2 regions of the Sporosarcina sp. USHLN248 genome follow, and region 1 is predicted to be linked to the other one. Evidence: a T-box and tRNA genes for the amino acid it is inferred to sense, from the RefSeq annotation. Region 1 holds a T-box; the other holds one or more tRNA genes.
The links. The T-box of region 1 lies ahead of serS (serine--tRNA ligase). A T-box ahead of a tRNA ligase gene usually reads a tRNA of that ligase, here a tRNA-Ser.
Positions count from the first base shown of each region.

Region 2: it has a tRNA-Ser gene. The T-box ahead of serS (serine--tRNA ligase) is inferred to sense a tRNA for this amino acid. The anticodon was not compared.

Region 1 is NZ_JBBCZC010000064.1:695-11,058, forward strand. Features, by position in the region: gene guaB (IMP dehydrogenase) at 187-1,653, shown strand; gene WFH04_RS17160 (serine hydrolase) at 1,810-3,153, shown strand; gene pdxR (MocR-like pyridoxine biosynthesis transcription factor PdxR) at 3,206-4,609, opposite strand; gene pdxS (pyridoxal 5'-phosphate synthase lyase subunit PdxS) at 4,692-5,558, shown strand; gene WFH04_RS17175 (NUDIX hydrolase) at 6,401-6,979, shown strand; T-box leader at 7,033-7,247, shown strand; gene serS (serine--tRNA ligase) at 7,315-8,589, shown strand; gene WFH04_RS17185 (hypothetical protein) at 8,653-9,003, opposite strand; gene tadA (tRNA adenosine(34) deaminase TadA) at 9,120-9,602, opposite strand; gene WFH04_RS17195 (deoxynucleoside kinase) at 9,697-10,332, shown strand; gene WFH04_RS17200 (deoxynucleoside kinase) at 10,329-10,364, shown strand, end outside.
Region 2 is NZ_JBBCZC010000016.1:1,433-13,507, forward strand. Features, by position in the region: tRNA gene WFH04_RS08205 (tRNA-Met) at 1-48, shown strand, start outside; tRNA gene WFH04_RS08210 (tRNA-Ile) at 57-133, shown strand; tRNA gene WFH04_RS08215 (tRNA-Ser) at 155-247, shown strand; tRNA gene WFH04_RS08220 (tRNA-Met) at 429-503, shown strand; tRNA gene WFH04_RS08225 (tRNA-Asp) at 507-582, shown strand; tRNA gene WFH04_RS08230 (tRNA-Phe) at 669-744, shown strand; tRNA gene WFH04_RS08235 (tRNA-Gly) at 751-824, shown strand; tRNA gene WFH04_RS08240 (tRNA-Ile) at 826-902, shown strand; tRNA gene WFH04_RS08245 (tRNA-Asn) at 906-980, shown strand; tRNA gene WFH04_RS08250 (tRNA-Ser) at 990-1,080, shown strand; tRNA gene WFH04_RS08255 (tRNA-Glu) at 1,088-1,159, shown strand; gene WFH04_RS08260 (TraR/DksA C4-type zinc finger protein) at 1,205-1,936, opposite strand; gene WFH04_RS08265 (1,4-dihydroxy-2-naphthoate polyprenyltransferase) at 2,113-3,024, opposite strand; gene WFH04_RS08270 (isochorismate synthase) at 3,312-4,697, shown strand; gene menD (2-succinyl-5-enolpyruvyl-6-hydroxy-3-cyclohexene-1-carboxylic-acid synthase) at 4,690-6,402, shown strand; gene menH (2-succinyl-6-hydroxy-2,4-cyclohexadiene-1-carboxylate synthase) at 6,395-7,225, shown strand; gene menB (1,4-dihydroxy-2-naphthoyl-CoA synthase) at 7,237-8,055, shown strand; gene WFH04_RS08290 (o-succinylbenzoate--CoA ligase) at 8,118-9,566, shown strand; gene WFH04_RS08295 (metal ABC transporter solute-binding protein, Zn/Mn family) at 9,647-10,594, opposite strand; gene yidD (membrane protein insertion efficiency factor YidD) at 10,718-10,948, opposite strand; gene WFH04_RS08305 (Dps family protein) at 11,054-11,503, shown strand; gene WFH04_RS08310 (putative motility protein) at 11,566-11,754, shown strand; gene WFH04_RS08315 (NAD-dependent malic enzyme) at 11,873-12,075, shown strand, end outside.

The DNA.
Region 1 (10,364 bases):
AAGAACAGGATGAACATAATAAGATGGAAAGGCTGCGGTTTATTTATTTGTAACGCGTGCAAGGATGTTCAGTGAATAATAGGAATTCTTTTTCTTATTAACGTCTCCTTGACAGGGGTGGTAGGCGCTGATAACCTTTTAATAATATTCATCCGAAGATCATCAATTTATTAGGAGGCTAACGTGATGTGGGAATCTAAATTTTCTCGTGAGGGATTGACGTTTGACGATGTGTTGCTTGTACCGGGACATTCTGAGGTGTTGCCGAAGGATGTTTCGCTATCGGTTAATTTGACAGAGAAGATCAAGCTGAACATTCCAATCATTAGTGCGGGAATGGATACAGTGACAGAGGCAAAAATGGCAATTGCTATGGCGCGCCAAGGTGGTTTAGGTGTCATCCATAAAAATATGAGCATTGAAGAGCAAGCTGAGCAGGTTGTTACAGTTAAACGCTCTGAAAACGGTGTTATCACAAACCCGTTTTTCCTGACTCCTGAGCATCAGGTATTTGATGCTGAGCATTTGATGGGGAAATATCGGATTTCTGGTGTTCCAATCGTAAATAATATGGACGAGCGTAGATTAGTCGGCATTTTGACGAATCGTGATTTGCGCTTCATTCAAGATTATTCATTGCTCATTAATGATGTGATGACAAAAGAAAATTTGGTTACAGCTCCTGTTGGAACAACACTTTCAGATGCGGAAAAGATTTTACAAAAATATAAGATCGAGAAGCTTCCGATTGTTGATGAGCAAGGCATTCTTACAGGTTTGATTACGATTAAGGATATTGAAAAAGTGATTGAGTTCCCGAATGCGGCGAAGGATTCCCATGGCCGTCTATTAGTTGCAGCAGCAGTCGGTGTAACTTCTGATACGATGGTTCGTGTTGAGAAGTTAGTTGAAGCGGAAGTGGATGCGATTGTCATTGATACAGCGCATGGCCATTCGCAAGGCGTACTGGATACTGTTGCGCAAATTCGAGCAGCTTATCCGGACCTTGACATCATTGCTGGTAATGTTGCAACTGCAGAAGGTACAGCAGCGCTTTACAAAGCAGGTGCAGACGTTGTGAAAGTGGGGATCGGTCCTGGTTCGATCTGTACGACACGTGTAGTTGCGGGTGTTGGTGTACCACAAATTACAGCTGTCTATGAATGTGCTTCAGAAGCACGCAAGCAAGGCAAAGCGATTATCGCTGACGGTGGCATTAAGTATTCTGGCGATATCGTTAAAGCATTGGCTGCAGGTGGACATGTTGTAATGCTTGGCAGTTTGTTGGCAGGTACAACTGAAAGCCCTGGAGAAACGGAAATTTTCCAAGGCAGACGTTTTAAAGTATATCGTGGTATGGGATCAGTTGCTGCGATGGAGCATGGTTCGAAAGACCGTTATTTCCAGGAAGACGCGAAAAAGTTAGTTCCTGAGGGCATTGAAGGGCGCATGCCTTACAAAGGACCGCTTGCAGATACAATTCATCAATTAGTTGGTGGCATCCGTGCTGGCATGGGATATTGCGGCATGAAGGATTTGCATAATATGCGCGAAAAAGCACAATTCGTTAGAATGACTGGGGCGGGATTGCGTGAAAGCCATCCACACCAAGTTCACATTACTAAAGAAGCACCAAACTACTCGATTTCATAATGATTGAGATATGGTAATTGGAGTAAACTTTGGAACTTCAGCACCTTTTCGTTCGTCTATATGAGAGCGGAAAGGTGCTTTTTCTTTCCAACTGTCCTCATCATGCACTGGTTGTGTTAGAATAGATAAAGAAATTTTAATTACGGAGGTATTTTGGTGAAACGGGTAATGAGAAAATGGGTGGCATTAATGTTGCTGCCGTTGCTGTTGTTGACGACAATTGGCACGGTTCCAGCGAATGCGGAATCTGCTTTAGGCTTATATGTAGATAGTGCGATTTTAATCGATGCGGATAGCGGAAAGATTCTTTATGAAGAAAATGCTGACGCGCCGCTTGGCATTGCAAGTATGTCCAAAATGATGACAGAGTATATTTTGTTTGAGGCAATTAAAGAGGGTAAGATCAGCTGGGATCAAGAATATAAAGTGACGGATTATACGTATGCCATTTCACAGGACAGACGGTTGAGCAATGTGCCTTTGCGTAAAGATGGCACGTATACAATCCGTGAGTTGTATGAAGCTTTGGCGATCTATTCTGCAAATGCTGCTACAATTGCAATTGCTGAAACGATTGCCGGCACAGAAACTGAGTTCTTGAAGTTAATGAACGCAAAAGCAGAAGAGCTTGGTTTGAAAGATTATAAATTCGTCAATTCGACTGGATTGAACAATGAGTATTTGCAAGGTATGCATCCACAAGGGACAGGCGAGAAAGATGAAAATGTCATGCCTGCAAAATCTGTTGCACGTTTGGCGTACCATTTAATGCATGATTACCCTGAAGTGTTAGAAACAACAAAGATCAATTCGAAAATATTCCGTGAAGGTACGGATGATGCGATAAAAATGGATAACTGGAACTTCATGCTTCCAGGGTTTGTTTATGAATACGAAGGCGTAGACGGTTTGAAAACAGGAACTACTGATTTTGCAGGTCATTGCTTTACAGGGACAGCGAAGCGTGGAGACAAGCGGATTATTGCAGTTGTCATGAATGCTGTTGACGCGAATGGCATTGGATCTTATAAAGCAAGATTTGATGCAACCCGTGCGCTATTCGATTACGGGTTCAGCCAGTTTTCAAATGAAGAGCTTTTTCCTGCAGGCTATCAATTTGATAAGCAAAAAACGGTTGAAGTGCTGAAAGGTAAAGAAAAAAAGGTTGCGATCGAGGTGAAAGATCCAATCCACATGATGATCAAGTCAAATGAAAAAGACTTGTATGTACCTGAATTAGTGTTGGACGAGTCCATCGTGAAGGATGGTGCTATTGAAGCTCCTATTGAAAAAGGTACTGTTATCGGCCATGTTCAGCTTACTAAGAAAGAGGGCGAAGAATATGGCTATATCGATCCGAAAGACGCTGGCATAGAAGTAGTTGTAGCCGACACGGTTGACAAAGCAGGATGGTTCTCTTTGACGTTGAGCGCAATTGGTGGTTTCTTCGTAGGCATATGGGATAGCACGACTGGATTCGTAAAAGGATGGTTTGATTAATTCATCATAAAGTTTAAGTCATTATAAAAAAGGGCGTTGACCATGAATGGAATCAACGCCCTTTTTCTATTTTCCAGGCATTCATCATCTGATGGATGCCTTTCGTAATTTGTTCGTCTGTTAAGCCGCCAAATCCTAATAGAAACGATGGTCGGCCTGTGATCGGTGATTTACGGTATTCATTCAATCCATAGATTCGTATACCACTTTCTGCAGCTTGTTCTACTAATTGAGCTTCATCTGCCTCACTATGCACGTTTATGACAATGTGCATGCCCGCTTCATCTCCGGAGAATGAAATACTATGCGTGTAATCATTCAATGCGTCTGTAAGTAACTGTAATTTGCGCTTATACACTTTCCTCATGCGATTTAGATGGCGGCCGAAATGTCCATCTGCCATAAAACGGGCAAGCGTGTGCTGATCGAGTCGAGGTACTGTCGATGAATAATGGATAAATGCTTTTTCATACCGATCAAGCAATAGTGGAGGCAACACCATATAAGCAATGCGCATAGAAGGCATAAGTGATTTTGAAAATGTACTTAAGTAAATGACTTTACCAGCCTTGTCCATACCTTGCAAGGAAGGGATCGGTCGACCAGTATAGCGAAATTCGCTGTCGTAATCATCTTCGATAATAAAATGTGCTTCTTTGGAAGAGGCCCAGTTTAATAATGCCGTTCTACGCGCCGCAGAGAGCACTGTGCCGGTCGGAAACTGATGGGAAGGTGTCACGTAAGCAATTGATGCTCCAGAGCGCTGTAAGGCTCGTACGTCCATTCCTTCATCATCTACAGCAATCGGTATGGCCTCCCTGTTATTATGGTAAAACACATGGTGTGTGAGCGGATAGCCGGGATCTTCAATCGCATAAGCAGCTTCTGGGCCCAATAGCCGTATGAGCAGAGGCATAAGCTGCTCTGTTCCAGATCCAACAATAATTTGTTCAGGTTTGCAATCAACCCCTCGAGAGTGGTACAAATAGCGTGCAATTTCCTGTCTTAATTCCGGGTCACCATGAGGATGACCTAACAAGAGCAAATGCTTTGAAGACTCATCGATAACCTCTTTGGCATATTTGCGCCAAAGTTTGAATGGAAAAGCGTCTGTGTCAATTCTTCCCGGGGAAAAATCGATCTCGTATTTTTGAGAGGACCATTTCTGTTGAGGAGACAAGTGAACTATATCAACATAGGACAGTTCTTCAATTGCTTGGACAAAGTAGCCCTTTCGAGGCTCCGATGTAATAAATCCTTCAGCAAGAAGTTGCCCGTATGACAATTCGACAGTTGTTTGACTTATGGATAAAAACTCGGCTAGTTTCCGCTTGGAAGGAAGTTTTTCGCCAACAGATAATTTACCGTCTGTAATGTCTTTGCGTATTTGTTGGTAAATTTGCTCATATAGCGGGATATGATTGTCTTTATGTAATTCAATAAGCAGCATTTCCAAAAGTCTCTCCTCCAATCTGACCCTTTCAATTAATCTGAAACTGAGTATTTCAATATGGTCATAATCTATTATACTGAACAATATGAAAAGGGGGAAGGATAAAATGGATTTCAAATATGGCGGCGTTATTATGGATGTTATTAATGCAGAGCAGGCAAAAGTGGCGGAGGCGGCAGGCGCAGTTGCAGTGATGGCACTTGAACGCGTTCCTTCGGATATTCGTGCAGCAGGCGGTGTAGCACGCATGGCAGATCCACGTATCGTGGAAGAAGTACAAAAGGCAGTTTCTATTCCCGTCATGGCGAAAGTGCGCATCGGCCACATTTCAGAGGCAAGAGTATTAGAAGCAATGGGCGTCGATTATATTGATGAAAGTGAAGTGTTGACACCGGCGGACGATGAGTTTCATTTATTGAAGAGCGATTATAAAGTTCCGTTTGTTTGCGGTGCTCGTAACTTAGGAGAGGCCGCACGCCGTCTTGGAGAAGGAGCGAAGATGCTTCGGACGAAAGGGGAGCCGGGAACGGGCAATATCGTTGAAGCGGTTCGTCATCTCCGACAAGTGAATGCGCAAGTGAATCAAATCGTCCATATGAATAATGACGAATTGATGGTAGCTGCGAGAGATTTAGCGGCACCTTATGATGTATTGCTCGCAATTCGAGAAGCGAAGCGTCTACCTGTCATCAATTATGCAGCAGGCGGCGTAGCAACTCCAGCAGATGCAGCACTGATGATGGAATTAGGAGCTGACGGCGTATTCGTCGGATCGGGCATTTTTAAATCAGATAACCCTGAAAAATTTGCCCGTGCAATCGTACTGGCAACAGAAGATTTCCGTAACTATGCATTGATTGGTGATTTATCCAAAGATATCGGAACGCCAATGAAAGGTTTGGAAATTAGTAAGCTTCCAGAAAGCGAATTGATGGCAGGACGTGGCGTTTAATTCCAAGCAAATAGGGCCAGAGCATACGATGTGTGCTCTGGCTTTTTTATGGATATAAGTTTGTATTAAATGTTTTGAAACATTCAAAGGGACGATTCATAGTAACGTATTAAGGGATAATTGAATGGATGGTGAAACAGTGGATAAAATTTATTTAGTAAAATATTTGGTTAAATACGCTAAGGGATAGGAAGACATATGAAGAAGCGATTATGATCGTTCGTTGCGGAGAGAAAGGAATAGCTGCAAATAAAGTCATTGAGCATTGGGGGAATCTAACAAAAGAACTTGCCTATGAAAATGCAGAAGGCGAATGACGACGTGGCACTTCGTATAAGTTTTGGACTGTTTTGAATTAGTGGATGAGATGGAAGGCAATATAGATTTCATAGAAGTGTATAGCAGGTATATTGTAGTGAAGGCAGGCACGGCGGCAGAAGATGTCATTCATGATTACTCGCTGGATAAATAAAGCAGATGGGGAGAAAAACTTTTTTGCGTTGTAAGCACTGAATGATACTTATGGAGAAATAAATGAGTGTGTGAACCAAATTTATGCGCGGTTGTTGTCTTTTTGCTTGGCTGCATGAATTTTATGAGATCTTGAAGAACATTATGCGATTTTTAAGCTTACTTTTATCGTCAATAAATTTTATGGTCCGAGATGAAGTAAAGTAAAAGTAGCTGAGTCATCATTCAGCTCGGCGTAGTGATTTTTTTGGTTCCGCATGAGATGATATTGAATGGCAATGAATAACCGTATGTAGAACAACTATAGATTTCAAATATCGGATTGGCTATTGCAGGTATGCAGCCATTTTGCTGAAGGGTGATGTCCATTGGTGGAACGACTAAAAGTATTTGATGAAAAGTATCAGTATTTGTATGATGAAAATCGGGATACGATTCATGAGAAAGGTTTGTGGCATGAAACATTCCATTGCTGGCTTATGGATGATGATCATGTATATATCCAAAAGCGTAGCGCTGATAAGAAGGAATTCCCTAATTTGTATGATATAACAGCCGCAGGGCATCTGCTTGCTCAAGAAGAAGTAATGGACGGAATTCGTGAAGTGGAGGAAGAGATCGGGATAAAAGTTGATTACTCGAAGCTGAGCAATATGGGGTTTGTCCAAGATACAATTCGGCTCCCTTATTTTATTGACAATGAATTTGCGAATGTATTCTTGTATCAATCAACTTTCATGCCGGATGATTTTATTTTGCAACAGGAAGAAGTCGATAGTATTCATGCAGTTGAAATTCAAAGCTTGGCAGCGTTGTTCCACGGTGAAGTAGCAAACGTGCGATGCAGAAACATTAAAACCGACGAGGTTTCAGAAATTTTGTTGACCGATTTTGTTCCACATGAAACAGAATATTTCCGCACGATGGCGAAACATTTTGTTATAAAATAGTTTCGAACCTTGCCAAATAGGGCAGGATATAGTAAAGTGTTCTTAATTTCAAATAGAAGACGATGATGGGAAGCAGTAACGAGCATGTTTTTTTAGAGAGAGCCGGCGGGTGGTGCAAGTCGGTAAAAAACACTTGTGAATCCGTCCCTGAGTAGCCGGGTTGAAATCTCAGTAAGCCCAGCCGGACATTGAACCGTTATTTCAAAGAGTGGATCAGCTATTTTGCTGGTCAATTTGGGTGGCAACGCGGGTAGTTCTCGTCCCTATTATGGGGATAGAGGGCTTTTTTTGTGTCCGAAAATTTTCGTCAACAATCATTTAAGGAGGAATCATCTATGTTAGACATTAAGTTGCTTCGAGCGAATTTCGATGAAGTGAAAGAGAAGCTTACGAAACGTGGAGAAGATTTGACGGACTTGGATAAGTTTGTTGGTCTTGATGAAAAAAGACGTGATTTGATTGCAAAAGTGGAAGTGCTTAAAGCGGAGCGGAACGAGGTTTCGCAAAAAGTGGCTGAAATGAAGCGCAATAAGGAAAATGCGGATGAGACAATCGCACGGATGCGTGAAGTCGGCGATGAAATTAAGAAGCTTGATGAGCAATTGCACCAAGTTGAAGAAGACTTGAATTATGTGATGATGCGTATTCCGAATATCCCGCATGAGTCTGTTCCCGTTGGAGATAGTGAGGATGATAACGTAGTAGTACGCACATGGGGAGAGAAGACTGAGTTCGGATTTGAACCGAAGCCACATTGGGAAATTGGCACAGATTTGAATATGCTTGATTTTGAGCGTGCAGCAAAAGTGACCGGCAGCCGCTTTGTCTTTTACCGCGGTCTTGGGGCAACATTAGAGCGTGCTTTGATCAGCTTTATGCTTGATTTACATGTGACGGAGCATGGATACGAAGAGATGCTGCCGCCATATTTAGTAAACCGTACGAGCTTAACGGGAACTGGACAGCTTCCGAAGTTTGAAGAAGATGCATTTTTGGTTGAAGAAGAAGATTATTTCCTAATACCGACTTCTGAAGTTCCTGTGACGAATTATTATCGTGATGAGATCCTTGATGGGGCACAGTTGCCGATCGCTTACACTGCGTACAGCACAAATTTTCGATCTGAAGCGGGATCTGCAGGCCGTGACACACGTGGGTTGATACGCCAGCATCAATTCAATAAAGTCGAGCTTGTCCGTTTTGTGAAGCCTGAAGAGTCTTATGACGAATTGGAAAAACTGACAGGGCATGCGGAAAAAGTGCTTCAATTATTGGGCCTTCCGTATCGCGTCTTGAAAATGTGCACAGCGGATCTTGGATTCACGGCGGCGAAGAAATACGATATAGAAGTGTGGATCCCAACACAAAACACGTATCGTGAAATTTCTTCTTGCTCCAATTTTGAAGACTTCCAAGCGAGACGTGCTTCAATTCGTTTCCGTCGCGAGCAAGGTGCGAAACCGGAATTTGTTCATACATTGAACGGCAGCGGGCTTGCAATTGGCCGTACGGTTGCTGCAATTCTTGAAAATTTCCAACAGGAAGACGGCTCTGTTATCGTGCCAGAAGTTCTGCGTCCCTATATGCGTGGAGTAGAAGTTATTAAGTAAAAAACAGTTATATTAACCCCTTAAAAGAAACAGATGAAGGTTGCGCACCTTCATCTGTTGTTTTTAATTGTTTCTTTTGCTGTTGGGAATATAAAATATCGATGACATCTCCATCTTTTTTAGAACCGCGACCGACAAAATAGTTGGACTCTCCTTTAATTGCTTGTAACGCTTTTTAAATTCGGTTGCGTCCGCCTCTTTATTTAAGTCATTATTTATTTCAGCAATATTGTCCACTTCTTCTACCTTATCAAAATTTCCTTTTGAGAATCCGGCTATATACTCCTGTGCTACAGCATCTAAATTGCCTTTAAGAACAATGGTATGCTGCACATCCCCGTTTTCAATTTCAATTGATCCAATCACTGTGGAGTCTCTTGGTATATAGAAGTCTTTTGGAAATTTATCAGACACCGGCAAATTTGCACCAAATTCAATTTTGTTTTGAATACCGTTACCCCTATCTCATGTCTACAAAACCTTAAAAAGACTGTAGACAAAGTAAAAAAATACTTTGTTACAGTCTGAAATTATTGTCTTTCTTGTTTCTTTTTCAAGCGTAGATTTCGGAAGAACGTTGACAGCATTTGCCCGCATTCATCCGATAATACGCCCTCAGCCACTTCGCATTCATGATTAAAGCGCGGATCATTTAGCAGCCGATATAAGGAATCAACGCAGCCGCCCTTTGGATCCCGTGCACCATAGACGACACGTGGTATTCTCGATTGTAAAATAGCGCCTGCACACATTGGGCAAGGCTCTAATGTTACGTATAAAGTAGTTTCTTCCAATCGCCAGCTGCCTAATGCTTTACAAGCATCTTGTATGGCGGATAATTCCGCATGTGTGACGGCATTTTGTGATGTCTCCCGCAAATTATATCCCTTTGCAATAACGTTTCCATCTTTTACGATGACGGCTCCAATTGGCACTTCACCAATCGTCTCCGCCTTTTTTGCTTCTTCAATAGCCATTCGCATGAATTGGCAATCTTGCTCAAACACATCCATTATTTTCGCTCCCGACTTAAAGGCAACTATGTTTCAATCTATCCCTATGGTAAAATAAAATGCAGAAATCGACAAATCAGAAGGAGATTATATTATGTCAGTGCCGTTTATTGCGGTGGAGGGCCCGATCGGCGTCGGCAAAACGACGCTAGCCATGGCGATTGCCGACGAGCAAAAATTCCATCCATTACGAGAAATTGTGGATGAAAATCCTTTTTTAAATAAATTCTACGAGAACATCGAGGAATGGAGCTTCCAGACCGAAATGTTTTTTCTATGTAACCGATATAAGCAGTTAGGTGATATAAAAAAGAATTACTTATCACAGCAAATTCCTGTCGTAGCTGATTACCATCTATTTAAAAACCTGATTTTTGCAAGACGTACATTGCCTGCTGAAGAGTTCAGAAAGTACGAAGAGATTTACCATATATTATTGCGGGACATGCCTGCACCGAATATCATTATTTACTTGCACGCATCGTTGGATACATTGCAGAAACGAATCGACATGCGGGGAAGAGATTTTGAAAAGCATATCGCTCCCTCTTATTTAGAACAACTGTCACTTGATTATGAGCAATTCATGATGGATTTTGAAAATACTCATCCTGAAATCATAGTACTTCGTTTTAATGGAGATGAATTAGATTTTGTGGATTCTGAAGAAGACTTACGCATGATTTTGCGACAAGTGGATGAGACGATACGAAAAGGAGAAACACGATGAATTTACGTGAACAATATGGGATTCCGAAAAAC
Region 2 (12,075 bases), on a different contig from region 1:
GTACGGTTCATACCCGTAAGGTCGGGGGTTCGATCCCCTCTGCCGCCATCCTTGAAGGACCTTTAGCTCAGTTGGTTAGAGCAGACGGCTCATAACCGTCCGGTCGCAGGTTCGAGTCCTGCAAGGTCCACCACTACTTGAATAGATTTCTTACGGAGGAATACCCAAGTCCGGCTGAAGGGATCGGTCTTGAAAACCGACAGGGGTGTTAAAGCCCGCGGGGGTTCGAATCCCTCTTCCTCCGCCATTCTTTTCATCATTGTGGTTAATATATAGGAAAATACGAAAGTTACAACTAATATTATCGTGGGGTAGAGCAAATCACATAACGCAGAATGTGATTTGTGAAATTTACCAAAAGGAAATTTCAACTAACTCCCATAAACAGCTGAATGCGTAGGATTTTAAAATCTTACAACTAATATTATCGCGGGGTGGAGCAGTGGTAGCTCGTCGGGCTCATAACCCGAAGGTCGCAGGTTCAAATCCTGCCCCCGCAACCAAAAGGTCCCGTGGTGTAGCGGTTAACATGCCTGCCTGTCACGCAGGAGATCGCCGGTTCGATCCCGGTCGGGACCGCCATTATTATTTTTTACATAACTTATTGATTTGAAGAATAGCGAATTTCTTAAGTAGATAGAGAAATAATGCTTCTACAAGTCCTATGTGGCTCAGTAGCTCAGTCGGTAGAGCAAAGGACTGAAAATCCTTGTGTCGGCGGTTCGATTCCGTCCTGAGCCACCATTCTTTGCGGGTGTAGTTTAGTGGTAAAACCTCAGCCTTCCAAGCTGATGATGAGGGTTCGATTCCCTTCACCCGCTCCATGGGCCTATAGCTCAGCTGGTTAGAGCGCACGCCTGATAAGCGTGAGGTCGGTGGTTCGAGTCCACTTAGGCCCACCATATTCCGCAGTAGCTCAGTGGTAGAGCAATCGGCTGTTAACCGATCGGTCGTAGGTTCGAGTCCTACCTGCGGAGCCAATTTTATACGGGGAAGTACTCAAGTGGCTCAAGAGGCGCCCCTGCTAAGGGCGTAGGTCGCGAAAGCGGCGCGAGGGTTCGAATCCCTCCTTCTCCGCCATATTGTTGGCCCCTTGGTCAAGCGGTTAAGACACCGCCCTTTCACGGCGGTAACACGGGTTCGAATCCCGTAGGGGTCATATTGAAAAAAGCGACATTCAAAATTGAATGTCGCTTTTTTTATATTAGTCATTTAGGTAACTGTCTTTCCGATGATATGGTATATCTCCGAGAGGAGATTCGATTCCTTCATCATCTAATCTTTCCTCATATTCTTCCGATATCTCGGATTTAACGAAACCGCGGGATTGTCCAGTAATGTCCGTGCTGACAAATTCCTCCATTTCCTCCGCCGCGCCATCCATGATCTTATCATCATATAAAGTATTATAGTCATCATGATCCCCTGTAAAGTCTGATGGTGTTTCCGATGTCCCTGACTTCGCTATTTCCTGAAAACTGTCTTCACTATCACGTGCGATGCCTTTGCGTCGGTCTGCAAAGGAATTCGGTCTTGCCATGATCAATATGTCCTTTTCTGAAGGACGATCATGTGCTATTTGTTGCTCGGTGGTATGTTCTTTGCATCGTGTGGCGTAAGGAATTGCTTCTAATCGTTCTAAAGGAATTTCCTCATCACATATCTCACATCTCCCATATGTCCCGTCCTGAATTGCCTGAAGGGCAATGTCTACCTTTTCTACTTCATCATTAGCGTGTATATTTAGCGCTAGGTCTTTTTGGCGCTCGTATAATTCAGTTCCCATGTCGCCAGGATGATTGTCATACATCGATAATTCTCCTACTTCATCTTGAGCGCTGCCTTTTAGATCTGATTCTTCTTCAGTCTTTGTTAATTCTTTCTTTAATTTCAACAATTCATTTTTAAAGTTGTTTATTTGTGTATTTGATAACATGCTTCGCACATCCTTTTCATTAGTGACGTTAGTATGGACATTGGTGGTGTTGTTCATATCCAATAATTCGTAGCAATTTTGTTTATCAATTCCCTTTTTGTTGACCTGTTTAAACCTGTTTTAAAACATAATAAAGCCGACGTTATATTAACGTCGGCCTACTAGAAATTTATATTTTATAATAAATAGCCAATCAGGATCCCGATACCTAATAGTAATCCGAACAATGTGTTTGTAACGGCTGTATTTTTCATTGCAGGCATAACTTCCAGAGGCAAAGTATGTTTGCGAAAAGTAGCGATCGCTTTAATTGGTTTCGCCACGCTTAAGAATACTAATAAAGACCATGGTGTAAGTTGTCCAGTTATAATTAGAACGATAATCCATAAATAAGAGACGATAAAGAAAGCAGACAGGATGGAAATCGCGTTGTTTCTTCCTACAAGAATCGCGAGTGTCTTTCTGCCACCTTCCTTGTCCCCCTCTAAATCGCGAATATTATTAGACATCATAATTGCAGCGACTAAAAGCATGCTTGGAACAGAAATGAGGACCGCTTCAGTGGTTACGGTTCCTGTTTGTATATAGAAAGCAATCAATATTAACAGCATTCCCATTACAAAACCGGATACCAATTCTCCAAACGGAGTGTATGCAATCGGATAAGGGCCACCGGTATATAAGTAACCGATTAACATGGAAATCAAACCGACGATAGCTAACATCCACGAGGTTTGCATGCAAATATACACGCCGATTATGATGGCAATTGCGTAGAATGTAAGTGCGATATTTAAGACGGTTTTTGCTTTGACACCATTTCGCACAATTGTTCCGCCTATACCAACTGAATGCTCTGTATCCAGGCCTCTAACGAAATCATAGTATTCGTTAAACATATTGGTAGCCATTTGAATGAGCAGGCTTGCTGATAGCATTGCAATAAATAAAAGGAAATGTACATCACCGTACGTTAAGGCAATCATTGTACCTAAAAATACTGGGGCAAACGCAGCAGTCAACGTATGTGGACGTGTCAACTGCCACCAAATTCTCCATCCAGTGTCAGCTTTAATGGTTTGTTGCAAATTATTTCGCTCCTATCTCATTTAACTTGATACAGCAGATGCCACTTTCTATAAGCAGCGAGTAGCATGCTGTAATCGCATATTCAGAGGAAGGTTAGACTTCCCGCTCAACCATGTACTGGCCACCAAAGAATCGTGACGTTACATGGTTGATTGCATATACCATTGTACTTCAAAAGCGGGGATTAAGGTATCCCGTTTGCATTAAAAATGCTATCACTCCGATGTTTCGGTATAATAGAGATAAGAAAGTTATTCTTACTTACACATAATAAGGAGCGAAAACAATGAGTCGGAAGTTGACCGATAGCCATACTATGAAAAATACTATCAATTCTCCCTATACTCGTTTTTTTACTGAAACGATTGAGGTTGGGAGGATGTCGCCGTTCGCTTTTTTTGAAGCGGGATTTCAAAAATATAAAGAGGAACGTTTTTATTGGCAAAATGCCGATCAGACGTTAACTTTGGTTGGCATAGGACATGCTGTTACGTTAACAAGCGACTTGCATGAAGAGCGATATAAGGATATTTCTAACCAATGGAACGGCTTATGCAATACGTTGATAAAGGAAGAGGAAGATGCTGCCCCAATCTTGTTTGGCGGTTTTTCTTATGATCCGAATCAAGTACTTCAATCGGAATGGAATCAATTCCCTTCTGCTTATTTTGCTGTGCCTTCTTTTCAGCTGAAAATTGAAGATGGAAGATCATACGTATCGATTAATTTAGTGACGGATAAACCGGAGGCTTCTTTGGAATTTGAATGGCTACGGCAAGAAAGAGATCGTTTAATCCATCTTGCTCAAGTGAAGGAGTTTTCATTCCAATACGATAATCCGATCGTTTCAATGGAGGAGCGGGGAAAAGATCGTTATATAGAAGCTGTCAATAATGTTACAAGTCTTATTCAAAGCGGAAAGGCAGATAAAGTCGTCATTGCGAGGAGTCTTGTGTTGCATTTTGAACAAGAACTGTCCGCCGTTGCAGCACTTTATGCAATTTCAAATGAACAACAGGAGAGTTATCAATTTGCATTGCAGCATAATGATTGTCTTTTCTTTGGTGCTACACCTGAACGCTTAATTGAGATGAAGAATGGAAAAGTCCTTTCAGCATGTGTTGCGGGCTCGATTCGACGAGGCAACTCAGCAGAAGAAGACAAGCAATTAGGGGAAGCCTTACTTGCTGATCCAAAAAACAGGGAAGAACATCATTACGTAGTGGAAATGATTTCAAAAGTGTTCCGTACACATTGCCAACAAGTAGTTGTCCCTAAAAATCCTAAGTTGATGAAAATTAGAGATATCCAACATTTATATACACCTGTTGAAGGGGAAATAGCGAGTGAAAGTGATATTTTCACACTTGTGAAGGCACTTCATCCTACACCTGCGTTAGGCGGAGTCCCGACTTCAGCTGCAATGGAGATAATTCGACAAGAGGAAGGAATGGACAGGGGCTACTATGCAGCTCCAATCGGTTGGACAGACTCCTCTGGAAATGGTGAATTTGCAGTGGCTTTGCGTTCAGCGTTAATTAATGGAAAAGAGGCTTACTTATATGCAGGTGGAGGCATTGTAGCCGATTCAAATGCAGAAGATGAATATGACGAGACATGGGTAAAGTTCAGGCCAGTTTTACGCGCGCTTGGAGGACAGTTGAATGGATGATAAAAAAATTTTAACAGACCATGTGTTGCGATTGACAAACGCACTTTTAAACGCCGGTGTGGAGGCTGCTGTTATAAGTCCAGGCTCACGTTCCACCCCACTCGCTTATGCATTTGCAGCATCCAATGCTCTGAAAACCTATATGCAGATCGATGAACGCTCCGCTGCATATTTTGCATTAGGAATGGCAAAGGCATCAAATAAACCGGTCGTCCTGCTTTGCACTTCAGGAACAGCTGCGTCGAACTATCATCCGGCAATAACAGAAGCGTATTACGCTAAGATTCCACTTATTGCAATCACTGCAGATCGTCCCCACGAGTTAAGGGGAGTAGGAGCACCGCAGGCAATTGACCAATTGAATTTATACGGTAAACACGTTAAATTCAGCGTTGACTTACCGTTGCCTGATGAGCATCCGGCAATAGCTGATTTCTTGGATCGACATATTCAAAGAGCTGTTTCAACTGCGATGACAAGTCCTGCTGGTCCGGTTCATTTGAATGTCCCTTTGCGAGAACCATTGCTCATTGATTTTGAAAGGAAAATCGCTCCGTCGACTTTCGTTGAAAGCGTTAAAGGAAAAATAGGGTTAAGTGAAGTACAAGTAAACCGTTTAAATGACCTGCTTTCAAATACGAAAAAAGGATTGTTTATTGCAGGTGAATTGCCGGTCGGCTTCGATCAAGATGCCTTTTGGACTTTCGCTAAGTCCCTTCAATGGCCCATCCTTTGTGACCCGCTCTCCAATTTGAGATCGAATGTGCCAGCAGATTGCAGGGATCTATGCATTGAACATTATGATGCACTTCTAAAAAGTGAATCCTTTTGCGGCCGTGCAGTGCCCGATACTGTAATTCGAATTGGAGCCCAACCAGTTTCTAAGCCTTTAACTTTGTTTTTAAGCAAAGCTAAGCCACCTGTCTTTGTAGCAGTTGATGAATCTCCGGAATTCCGCGATTCGATTGGTGTTGTGACGCATCATATCCAAGCGGCTCCCGAAGCACTATTCAATTTGAAAATAACTAGTGAACATGTTGCGTACAAAAAATTATGGATTTCCGCAAATGAAATTGCGTCAGAAGTAACTGCTCAATATACTGGTGACTTAGGTGATGAGGGGATCATAGTAAAAAGACTGCTTGAATTATTGCCTTCGGAAAGTGATGTTTTTGTTGGCAGCAGCATGCCAATTCGTGACGTGGATACATTTTTCAGCAAGACAAATAAGGATATTGCGCTATTCGCCAATCGGGGAACAAATGGCATTGATGGAGTTGTATCAAGTGCATTTGGTGTACAAGCTGTTCGAAAACGGAATTCGTTTTTATTAATTGGAGATTTATCTTTTTTGCATGATGTAAATGGATTAGCCATTTCTCGTTTTCAAGAGACTGATTTGACAATCGTCATTTTAAATAATGATGGTGGAGGTATTTTTTCATATTTGTCACAGGCAACGGTGCCGAATCATTTTGAAGAATTGTTTGGAACACCGACAGGGCTTACGTTCGAACATATCGCTGCGATGTATGATGCACAATATACGGCGGTACAGAATGCTGACCAGTTTTCGAATGAACTGCAGAAAGAGAAAACGAAACCTATACGAATCATAGAAGTATTCACAAGTCGGCCAGTAAATGTAAAAACTCATCGAGCTTATTGGACTGAAATTATAGAAAGACTTGATCGCAATGAATGAAATTTCTTTGAAAGTTCGCGGAGTAGACTATTATGTGGAAATAAGCGGTAAAGAAGATCAACCTTCGATCGTATTTTTACATGGCTTCACAGGATCGACTGCAACTTGGAATGAAGTCCGTTCGAAAATAGCTCATCAATATAGAACGATTGCCATTGATTTGATCGGTCACGGGAAAACTTCTGTGCCGGATGATCCTTCACGTTACACAATGGAGCAAATTGTAGAGGATTTACATTGCATCTTTAAGCAAATTGACTTAGATAAGTTTTCTTTAATAGGGTATTCTATGGGGGGCCGCGTTGCCCTCTCATACGCTATTGCTCATTCTGAAAGCTTGAATTCCTTACTATTAGAGAGCGCTTCACCGGGTTTAAAAAGTGAGGAACAAAGGGCTGAGAGAAGAAAAGCGGATGCAAAACTATCTGAGAAAATCATTAAGGAAGGCATTCATAGTTTTGTTGACCTTTGGGAGAATATTCCTTTATTTCATTCGCAGAAGCGCCTTTCCTCTGAAACGAAAAAGCAAATTAGAAACGAACGGTTGCAACAGCGAGAAAAAGGCTTGGCGAACAGTTTGTTAGGATACGGTACTGGAAGTCAACAGTCCAATTGGCAGTACTTGCATACATTGCATCTACCTGTTCTTTTAATAACAGGGCAATTGGATGAGAAGTTTGTAACTATTGCCCGGGAAATGAAAAAAGAAGCACCATTATTTCAGCATACTATTGTAGAAGATGCAGGACATGCAATTCATGTGGAAAAACCTAAGCAATTTGTTACAATAGTAGAGGAGTTTCTGAACGATTTAAAAATTTGAGGAGGAATAACATGACACGTCAATGGGAAACAATCCGTACATATGAGGATATTAAATATGAGAAGTACAACGGCATTGCAAAAGTGACGATCAACCGTCCTGAAGTGCGCAATGCGTTCCGTCCAAAAACAGTTATGGAAATGATCGATGCTTTTTCTCGGGCAAGAGACGATGAAAGCATTGGAGTTATCATTTTGACTGGCGAAGGAGAAAAGGCGTTCTGTTCAGGGGGCGACCAAAAAGTCCGTGGACACGGCGGCTATGTAGGGGATGATGAAATTCCACGTTTAAACGTATTGGACCTTCAACGTCTAATCCGTGTCATTCCTAAACCAGTAGTTGCGATGGTAGCAGGTTACGCAATTGGCGGAGGACATGTATTGCATGTTGTTTGTGACTTGACGATCGCTGCAGATAATGCCCGTTTCGGACAAACAGGCCCTAAAGTAGGTTCTTTTGATGCGGGGTATGGTTCCGGTTATTTGGCACGTATTATCGGTCATAAGAAAGCGAGAGAAATTTGGTATTTATGCCGTCAATACGACGCACAGCAAGCTCTTGATATGGGTCTTGTCAATACAGTCGTTCCTTATGAACAATTGGAAGACGAAACTGTCAAATGGTGTGAGGAAATGTTGGCGATGAGCCCGACTGCACTTCGTTTCATCAAGGCAGCTATGAATGCAGATACAGATGGACTTGCTGGTCTTCAACAAATGGCAGGAGATGCAACACTTCTTTACTATACAACTGACGAAGCGAAAGAAGGACGCGATGCGTTCAAAGAGAAACGCAAACCGGACTTCGGTCAATTCCCACGCTTCCCTTAATCAATCATGAAAAACCGCCTTTTTCTAAGGCGGTTTTTCCTTAGGAAAGAGGAGATGTTTTTATGATTCCAAATTGGTTGTTACAGAGGGCATATTTAACGCCGGATAGAGTGGCATTGTCATTTGAACAACAGCAATGGACATTTCAGGAATTGCATGATGAGGCAATGCGCATTGCTCGGAAGCTATATGCAAATGGACTTCGTGAAGGTACGCGTGTTGCGCTTTTGGGGCCATCCAATGCACATATGATGTTCATGATTCACGGATGCCTATTAGGAAGTATTGAAATTGTCATGATCAATAGCAGATTGTCTGAAAAGGAAATTGCTTATCAGTTATTGGATTCTGAAGCAGAAGCCATTATTGTTGAAGATTCACTTGCGGAAAAGCTGCAAACAATTGATCGTAAAAAGTTGTTATTTTCATTTATTGCTTCTTCTGAGGAAATCGATTTTACCCCAATCAATACATGGAAAGCCGAACAAACCATTACAATCATGTACACATCGGGTACGACAGGTTTTCCGAAAGGTGTTCGGCAAACTGTAGGAAATCATACATCCAATGCATTGTCGTCCGTCTTGAATTTAGGCCTTTCGGAAAATGATGTATGGCTTTGTACAACACCGCTTTTTCATATTAGTGGATTTTCAATCATCGTCAGGTCCTTGTTATATGGCATGGGCATTAGGCTCTATGAAAAGTTCGACGCGATCGAGGCGGCTGAGGAAATTCAAAAAGGCTCGGTGACAAGAATGTCCGTAGTTGCAAATAGCTTGGATCGTATTTTACGTGAAATGGAAAAAAGCGAAATGTTCGCGCATCCTAATTTCCAAACGATGTTAGCTGGAGGGGGCCCGCTGCCGATCGATTATTTAAGGCGTGCAGAAAAACGTGGCATAGCTGTCTTGCAAACATATGGGATGACGGAAACAAGTTCACAAACAGCGACATTATCCGCAGATGATGCACTTAGAAAAATAGGCTCAGCTGGAAAACCGCTCTTTTTTAATCAAATTAAAATAAGGGATGCCGAAAAGCCGATGCAGCATGGGGAAGTAATGATTGCAGGACCGCATGTGACACCAGGCTATGTCGGCAGGTTTGCCGATCGAAACCCGTTAGAAGATGGTTGGCTCCCTACCGGGGATATCGGTTATATGGATCATGAAGGCTATTTGTATATTGTAGATCGACGTTCTGATTTAATTATTTCTGGAGGAGAGAACATTTATCCAGCCGAAATAGAAAATGTACTCGTTTCCCACCCATCCGTATTGGAAGCTGGGGTGTGCGGGCAGGAAGATGAGAAATGGGGCAGTGTACCAATCGCTTTTTTAGTTTGTAAAGAACCGATTGAAAAAGAAGAAATTGAAAAGTTTTGTTTAGAAAGATTAGCAAAATTTAAAGTGCCAAAATCGTTTTATATAGTTGACGAGCTTCCACGCAACGCTTCTAATAAATTGATGAGAAGGGAATTGAAGCATTTCAGAAAAAGGCCGCTCTAATAAACGTTTTTTTGCATGGCTGTTGCTATTCAAAAAGGACATAACATCTTAACTCGTTATGTCCTTTACTTGACCTTCAATTATTTTGAAAGAGCTTTTTCAAACACTTTTAAATTTCGTTCCATCAATGAGAAATAGTTCTCTTCATTTGCAATGTCTTCTTCCGTTAACACTCCTAAATTGTGCAATGTTAATGATTCGGCGCCAATTTCTTTACGGATTACTTCCGTTAGCTTAGAAGAAATATTTTGTTCAAATAAAATATAACGGACGTTTTGGTCTTTTGCCTGTTTAACGATGGATGCCAGTTCTTTTTGGGACGGTTCGCTCTGGGAATTCAATCCTGCAATTGCGACTTGATGCAAGCCATATTCATTGGCAATATATCCGAAAGCGGCATGCGACACAAAAAAGGTTTTTTTAGGGGCATTGTGTGCCATCTCTTTAAATCGATTGTCCAATTCAATCAAATCGTCTTCCAGTAAATCAAAATTTTTCTCGAAATCCTCTTTATGTTCAGGCATCTGATTGATTAACGTTTCTTTAATAGCTGAAGAAAGCTCAATACTTAAAATTGGAGAAATCCATACATGGGGATCTTTTTCGTGATGATGTTCGTCATGTTCCTGATCCTGATGTTCTTCTTCGTCTCCTTGCAATAGATCATCAGAAATGCTGTCAGCAACGGCAACCATTTTAACATGTTCTGTTGATAGCGTTTTTTCAGCTTTATTTACGAAGCCTTCAAGGCCTAAACCGATATAAAAGAATAAGTCCGCATCCGAAAGTGCAATCATATCTTTTTGGGAAGGGTCAAAAGAATGCTCATCAGCGCCAGCAGGGTAGATCGACTTCACATCTACATATTCTCCACCGATCCGTTCCGTGAAATATTGAAGTGGATAAACAGTTGTATAAACGGTAGCCTTATCACCTTTGTTTTCAGGCTTTTTTTCGCTTTTACTGCAACCGACTAGATATATGGTTAATGAAAAGATGAGCAGCAGCAGAATAATGTTTTTCTTCATATATACTATCCTCCGTAATAGTAATCATTACGATTGAATCGCTTTCCCATAATACAAGAACTTGCTTATAATAGCAAACAAAAAGAAAAACCGGACGTTTTGCCGGTTGTGAGAGGGGAACAATTAATCTTTATTTGGAAATTTCTCTGGTACTGGGTCATAACCGCCTTCATGGAAAGGATGACATTTCGAAATTCGGCGTATTGTTAATAAACTGCCTTTTAATGCGCCATGTTTTTGAATCGCTTCCACTCCGTAATGTGAACATGTCGGGTAAAAACGGCATGAAGGAGGGGTTAATGGTGATATAAATTTTTGATAGCCCTTAATTAGGCCAATAAATAAAGTTTTCATAAAAAAGCTCCTTACGTTCTTCTATGTTTAGTTTATTGGTTTTGGTGGTAAAATAACAGGGAGAAGCATCGAACTGGTAAATACGAGCGAAAAGGGGAATACTTAATGTCGACAGAGTTAATGAAAGAATTAAATGTCCAAGTATCTACTTGGTCGGTAATGTACACAAAGCTACATAATTATCACTGGTACGTGAAAGGAAAAGCATTTTTTACTTTACATGCAAAATTTGAAGAACTATATAATGAAGCTACCGCTCATATGGATGATATTGCTGAAAGGATTTTAACTTTAGGCGGCAAACCGACAGCTACATTAAAAGAGCATCTAAGGCAATCTGTCGTTGAAGAAGCAACTGGCAAAGAGCAAGCTGAAGATATGGTAAAGACGATTGCGGACGACTTCGATAAGATTATGAAGTCATTGAAAAAGGGAATGGAGACAGCCGGCAATGAAGGTGACGAAATGACAGAGGATTTATTGAATGCGATCTATCAAAGCATTGAAAAACATCAATGGATGCTGAATGCATTTCTTGGTGAAGACAATAAATAATGCAATAATCCTTAACAAATGACCGAACTCTCCGATAGAAGGATGGAGAGGAGGAATGGGAAATGGAACTGAATGCAATGATGGCAAGCCAGCTCAGAAGCTTGCAATCTACAGTGCAAATGAGTGTCATGAACAAAGCGCTTTCAATGAATGCCAATGTAGTAACGGATTTGTTACAAGGCATGGACAATCAATCTGTTCAAGCAGTGGTCCATCCTCATAAAGGTCAAACTGTTGATTTGAAGGCTTAGGATTTAGCAAGAGAGCACGTATTCCTCTGTTGGAATGCGTGCTTATTTTTTGTTGTGGCCTTTAATTGGTGTAAAATAGGGTAGGGAATAGGAAGAGGATTTTTTAGGAGGAAATAGCATGTCGGATATACAGTTTATTAGAAATTTAATTATTGAAACGCCTTCAGTGCCCGGGAACTTTGCAAAAGTGGCAGCGGCAATCGGTGAATTGAAGGGTGATATTGGAGATATCCAGACAATAAAAGTAGGGACATTATCTACAATACGGGATATATCAATTCAATGCCAAAGCGAAGAGCATTTACATACGATTGTTCAGGC